DNA from 3 places in the Lysinibacillus sp. CD3-6 genome. Region 2 is predicted to be linked to each of the others. Evidence: predicted binding sites of a transcription regulator. Region 2 holds the regulator's gene; each other region holds the start of a gene.

Region 1 (2,265 bases), 650 kb from region 2:
TAAAATTAGGACTTCAAGCTAGACAAGCGGCTTTGTTTGTACAGGAAGCAAATCGTTTTAGTGCTGATATTTTTCTTGAGAAAGATGAGAAAAAAGTAAATGCCAAATCCATTATGGGTGTAATGAGCTTAGCGATTGCTAAAGGTACGAAAGTTGTTTTAAGCAGTGAAGGTAGCGATGCAGAGCAAGCGGTTACATCATTAGCTGCTCTTATTGAAAAAGAAGACTAAATAAAAAACCCTCTAAGTCACCTGGACTTAGAGGGTTTTTAGCATCAACGCTGTGGATTTCCACGGGCACTGTATTTTGAGTGTCAGTCACTAGTGCAATTCGAAAGATTCAGAATTGTTCGAGTGCCTGGCACACATAAAAAACCCGCTAAGTCATCTGGACTTAGCGGGTTTTTCTAATTAACGTTCGTTACGTACAAAAATGTGGTCGATTAAGCCGTATTCTTTAGCACGTTCAGCTGTCATGAAGTTATCACGATCAGTATCTCGTGAGATGACTTCTAGTGGCTGACCAGTACGTTCAGATAAAATACCATTTAATTTTTCACGAAGGAATAAAATGCGTTTTGCAGCAATTTCAATTTCAGTCGCTTGACCTTGTGCACCGCCAAGTGGTTGGTGAATCATTACTTCTGCATTTGGTAATGCATAGCGTTTACCAGGTTCACCAGCAGCAAGTAGGAACGCACCCATTGATGCAGCCATACCAATACAAATTGTTTGTACTTTTGGCTTGATGAATTGCATTGTATCGTAGATTGCCATACCAGCTGTAATAGAACCACCTGGTGAGTTAATGTAAAGAGAAATGTCTTTATCTGGATCTTCTGCTTCTAAAAATAGAAGCTGCGCAACGATTGAGTTTGCAACGTTGTCATCAATTGCACTTCCTAATAGGATAATACGGTCTTTTAGTAGTCGTGAATAAATGTCATAAGCACGCTCACCACGACTTGTTTGTTCAATAACTGTAGGAATTAAATTCATGTTAAATCCTCCTTAAAAAGCTAAATTCGAATACTTTTACTGAAATCATCCATTATATTTCAGTTGTAACCTTATCATACACATTATAGTCAGGGAAGGTCAAATATTAACGCTGATATTAAGAAATAAAATCCCTAATAAAAATTTTAAATTATAGTTGAATTGTGGGCAATAGGTTTGTATAATGGAAAGGTCGTAAGTTAAAGTACAGTACACTATTTTGCAGGTATGCTTCTACAATGAGGGTTATCTACATGATGCTTTACCGTAAAGCCTAAGAGTGAGTACTTTTTTTTTATGTTCAATTGCCCTCGTGGTGTAATGGATAACACGTAAGATTCCGGTTCTTGCACTGGGGGTTCGATTCCCTCCGAGGGCGCCATTTACTGATGAATTGATTTACTTTTATAGCTCGATTCTCCTATTAAGTTGCTTAGCAGCCTGCTTAATGGAGAAAGAGAGGAATATGGTGGAAATCTGTCCCGTAGGCATTATTCCCATTATGATTCCTTTCTAAACCATCAAAAGCAATAACTCCAAAAAGTTTTTTAGTGAACATACTGATCGTGAAGCTAGCATTGCTAGCACAAAAGAAGAATCCTATCTGAGAGGATTCTTTTTTTGTGGTCAAAAATATCTAAATTTAGCATAAAAATCATCTTAATATTGCATAAGTATACATTTTCAGACATAGATATTGTTTTTATTACATAATTTCTCTACGTTTTGTATTATAAAATTAATTATTATGAAAAAATAATCACTTTTATACGAAATCGTATTGTATATCCCCTCTATTGACACTATAATTGACCTAATAGTCTAACATTTCCGAATTGATAAAATTGAATTAGTCGGAAAATATTAATTGTATAGGGGGAAAAACTATGAAAAAACGTTTTTGGACGTTATTAATGGTTGTAGCAGCATTTACGCTAGTGCTAGTAGGCTGTGGTGCAAAAGAAGATGCATCTTCTGGCGACGCAGTTTCTGATGGTGGCGGTAAGGACAAAGTTTATAAGGTAGGTACAGAGGCTACTTTTGCACCATTTGAATCGATTGACGATAAAGGGAATATTGTAGGATTAGATGTCGATATTTTGCAAGCGATTGCAGATGAAATGGGCTTTAAAGTGGAATGGGAAAACATCGGGTGGGAGCCTGTATTCCAAACAATTAAAAATGGTGAAACACACATCGGTGCATCGGGGATTACAATTAATGAAGAACGTAAGGCGTCATTCGATTTTACAGAGCCATACTATGA
Region 2 (2,265 bases):
GGTGCACCAGATTTTAAACGTTGTGCAATTTCTTTTAAGGTAGCAAGTTTCTCCTCGTAGGATTCAATAAAATGGAGTACTAATATACAGCTCGCCGCATCAAAGTGCATTGCTGGAACCGATGCAGTTAGTATTGTGCCTTGTAGTAGAGAAATATCATTTGGTAATGATTGCAGACGGTTTTCTGCAATTTTCAACATTGCTTCAGACGGATCTATACCGACAAATGACCAATCGGGTCTATGCTCGGCTAACTGTATAATTTCATTACCACTACCTGAGCCTACAACTAAAAAACTTGCTTGCTCTTGCAGTGTGGATTGATAAAAAGCTTTCGTTAAACGTAGCATGGCATCGTAACTTGGTAATGTCCTTCTTATACCCTTTTCATATTCGTTCGCAAGCGTGTTATTAAATTCCATCTAGTATCACATACCTTTCAAAAAAGTTTTAAAAATTTAAGCAGCTTTTGAAACTATTTTGCGTATAGTTCCGTAAATAGAAGTATTAATCATAATGACACACCATAAAGGAAGGTTGATATATATGGAAACAAAATGGTCTAAGGTAATCATACATGCCAGTGCGTTTTTTGCGCCATTTTTAGTGCCGATTTTATTTTTCCTAATTAGTTCTGATGAAGAAGTGAAAAGTTTTTCGGTGCAAGCGCTATTGTTCCAAATCGTGATGGGCATATTGATTGTAATTGCTGGTATCCTATCATTTGTATTAATCGGTTTACCGTTCTTACTAATATTCATCGCTATGGTATACATCGTACCTATTATCGGAATCGTGAAGGCCTTTTCAGATGAACCTTGGCGTTATCCAATCGTTGGTCGCTGGGTATAATTTTTAACGACGCAAGTATATGCTATGAGCATATGCTTGCGTTTTTTCTTTAAGCAAAAAGGGTACATTATAGACAAGAACGAGTAATATTTTTAGCGGACAAGTATTTTCTTAGTAGTCCATGCGCTTTTTTACACACAACTAAAAGCACGTCATGATGAAGGCAATATGTCATATCCATGCGCTTTACACAAATCTTTGTGCGAAATAATTGCAATTATTTTCAAGCGTTTTGTATAATATACTCAAAGATAGTCAAAGATAGTCAAAGTCAGTGAGGTAAGCGAGGTGTATTCTTAAAGTGCGTAATATTTCAGACATCATAGAAGGCTACTTAAAGCAAGTACTTGAATTAGGTGGAGAAGGGCATATTGAAATCAAACGTAGTGAAATTGCTGATAAATTTCAATGTGTGCCCTCACAAATAAATTATGTAATCAATACAAGATTTACAGCCGAGCGGGGTTACCTCGTTGAAAGTAAACGGGGTGGCGGTGGATACATTCGTATTTTACGTGTCCGTGCAAACTCACAAATTGATCTAATAGATGATGTGCTCTTGCAAATTGAAAGAGGAGCCTCGCAAACGGTTGCAGAAGGTTTAGTATATCGTTTAATTGACGAGCAGGTAATTTCAAAGCGAGAAGCGAAATTAATGTTAGCAGCGGTTGATCGTTCGACTTTAGATTTACAACTACCTTTACGGGATAGCATTCGTGCGAAAATTTTGCGAGCGATGTTAACAACCATTAAATATGAAAAGCAAAAATAAAGAGGTGATGGAAATGATTTGCGAACATTGCAAGCAGCGCAATGCAACAGTAACTGTGACACAAGTACAAAATGGGCAGAAGATGGAACACCATTATTGCGATGTCTGTGCCTCACAGTTCCATCCGTTCCATGCAGAGTTTAAACAAGAGCCTGTATCGATTCAACAATTATTATCCAACTGGTTTGGCTCACCTACATGGCAAAAAGTCGGTGAAAAACAGCAAGCGCCACCTCAGCAACAAACATGTCCACAATGTGGATTTACGTATAAGCGATTTTTGAAAGAGGGTAAATTCGGTTGCCCTAGTTGTTATGACACATTTAGCGAGCATTTGCCAAAGCTGTTTAATCGGATTCAAGCTGGACCGCAGCATATCGGTAAAATGCCTGGTGCTCAAAACAATGTTTTTGTCATTAAAAAACAGATTGAAGATATTCGGAAACGCATGAAGGATGCGGTGGACGAGGAACAATTTGAGGAAGCGGCGAAGCTTCGTGACAAGGCAAAAGATCTTGAGCAGCAGCTACAATTCGAAGGTGGTGATGTGTCATGATGATTGAATCGTTTTTAGAGCGTGCTACACCTGCATGGATGGATATGGAGGATGACTATTCAGATATTGTCATTAGTACACGCAT
Region 3 (2,265 bases), 940 kb from region 2:
TTCCGCTTCATCTAAATCACGACGATATTTATCAAGTAATTCACGTTTTTTCTGGATGCCTTGCAATGCTTCTTTCTCTGCTTCCCATTGTTTACGCATACCTTCTGATGAATCTTTAAGTTTTGTTAACTCTTCTTGTAATTGCTCCAGACGTTTTTTACTAGCTTCATCTTTTTCCTTACGTAATGCTTGTTCTTCAATCTCTAATTGCATTATTCGACGAGTCACCGCATCTAATTCTTGTGGCATTGAATCGATTTCTGTACGGATCATTGCGCATGCCTCATCAATTAAATCAATCGCTTTATCTGGTAAAAAACGCTCTGTAATATAGCGATTTGAAAGCTCAGCCGCCGCTACAATTGCCCGATCATGAATACGAACCGCATGATGCAGTTCAAAGCGTTCTTTTAAGCCACGTAATATAGAAACAGTATCTTCAATAGATGGTTCACGAACAAGCACTTGTTGGAAGCGACGTTCTAATGCGGGATCTTTTTCAATATACATACGATATTCATCTAGTGTAGTAGCACCTATACAGTGAAGCTCACCACGTGCAAGCATCGGTTTTAACATATTGCCAGCATCCATTGCTCCATCTGTTTTACCAGCACCAACAATCGTATGGATTTCATCGATAAATAAAATAATGCGCCCTTCAGATTCTTTCACTTCTTTTAATACGCCTTTTAATCGTTCTTCAAATTGACCACGATAACTTGCACCCGCTATTAATGCGCTCATATCAAGCTCGTACAATACACACTCTTTTAATCCTTCTGGAACATCACCTTTTACAATACGTTGTGCTAACCCTTCGACAATGGCTGTTTTACCTACCCCTGGTTCACCGATTAATACTGGGTTATTTTTCGTTTTACGTGTTAAAATTCGAATGACATTGCGAATTTCTTCATCACGTCCAATTACTGGGTCCATTTTGCCGTTTTTTACTTCTTCTACTAAGTTACGACCAAATTGCTCTAATGGTTTTTTATCATCAGTTTGTTGAAATTGCATTGTAGCACTCCTCTTCTCTTTTTATATCTTTACCCTAATTTAATTTCAATTAAAAGTTTGACCTTTTTTGACTAACTTTATTTTACAACAATCGACAAACCGTAGCAAAAAAAAAGCTCAAAAATTTTTTACTGAAAAATGGAAAATTACGTTATAATAGTGGTATGTTTCGTTGTTTTAGTATATCGAAATGATTATCGTCATCCTTTTGTAATACAGGTAATTTCTATTACAAAAAGAAAGAGATGTGTTTGATATATGGTACTAATGGATAATATCCAAGAGAAAATGCATGCACTTTTTCAAAACAATGGTGTTTTTATTAAAGTGAATAAAGATAGTAAAATTTTCTTAGAAGGGGAACGAGCTAAAGAGATTTATTATATTAAAACAGGTGCTATTTCGATTAGCCAGGAAACCGAGAGTGGCAAGGAATTAACAATTCGAATTTGCGGTCCTGATAGTATAATTGGTGAAGGCTCATTATTTTGTAACCTTACTTATTTTTCGATGACAGCTAAAGTTTTAGAAACTTCAACGTTGTATGTTTTAAGTCGTAAATCATTAGAGCATCTTTTAGTGGAGCAGCCACATTTAATGGTAGAGTATATGAAATGGTTGCAAACAGAAAATTTAAAATATCAAAGCCGACTACGTGATTTAGTGTTAAATGGTAAAAAAGGTGCTTTATTTTCAACATTAATTCGCCTTTCAAATACTTATGGCAAGCCATTAGAAAATGAGTCCATTTTTATCGATTTTCCATTAACGAATTCAGAAATTGCGAATTTATGTGCTACAAGTAGAGAAATGATTAACCGTATGTTGAATGATCTAAAAAAGCATCACATTCTATCCTTCGAAAAAGGTTATATTACAATTCTTGATTTACAATATTTAAAAAATGAAATTGCCTGTGAAAATTGCCCATTACAAATTTGCCGTATAGACTGATTTATTAACTATAGCGCGTCGTATGTAGGCCATTTGTGATTTCATTTTGTCTACTTAACAGTAAAAAATAAATAAAAAATCCCCGCTTACAGTTATGTGCAAGCAGGGATTTTTTATTCATCTCGTTAGAAGGCCAACTTCTAACGGACACCTAATGCCATTTTCGCATAGCGAGACATTTTATCTTTAGACCATGGTGGATTCCATACAATATTTACATTTGTACTTTTCACCTCTGGTAGTTCACTCATAGCTGTATTTACTTGGTCGACAATAACTGGTCCCATT

The links. Region 2 encodes CtsR, which represses protease genes until heat stress. Its sites were predicted from a motif close to ATGGTCAATAAAGGTCAAACA; they were not measured.
Region 1: a site for CtsR is predicted at 1,084-1,104, ahead of clpP (ATP-dependent Clp endopeptidase proteolytic subunit ClpP). Genes of this name have one in related genera too.
Region 3: a site for CtsR is predicted at 1,078-1,098, ahead of FH508_RS03490 (ATP-dependent Clp protease ATP-binding subunit). Genes of this name have one in related genera too.

What each region holds. Positions count from the first base shown of each region.
Region 1 covers NZ_CP085880.1:3,998,880-4,001,144, reverse strand. The annotation lists gene FH508_RS19865 (HPr family phosphocarrier protein) at 1-230, shown strand, start outside; gene clpP (ATP-dependent Clp endopeptidase proteolytic subunit ClpP) at 411-998, opposite strand; tRNA gene FH508_RS19855 (tRNA-Arg) at 1,306-1,380, shown strand; gene FH508_RS19850 (basic amino acid ABC transporter substrate-binding protein) at 1,886-2,265, shown strand, end outside.
Region 2 covers NZ_CP085880.1:4,648,406-4,650,670, reverse strand. The annotation lists gene FH508_RS23125 (class I SAM-dependent methyltransferase) at 1-422, opposite strand, end outside; gene FH508_RS23120 (DUF4870 domain-containing protein) at 547-852, shown strand; gene FH508_RS23115 (CtsR family transcriptional regulator) at 1,154-1,624, shown strand; gene FH508_RS23110 (UvrB/UvrC motif-containing protein) at 1,638-2,180, shown strand; gene FH508_RS23105 (protein-arginine kinase McsB) at 2,177-2,265, shown strand, end outside.
Region 3 covers NZ_CP085880.1:779,249-781,513, reverse strand. The annotation lists gene FH508_RS03490 (ATP-dependent Clp protease ATP-binding subunit) at 1-1,023, opposite strand, end outside; gene FH508_RS03485 (Crp/Fnr family transcriptional regulator) at 1,282-1,977, shown strand; gene FH508_RS03480 (metal-sulfur cluster assembly factor) at 2,118-2,265, opposite strand, start outside.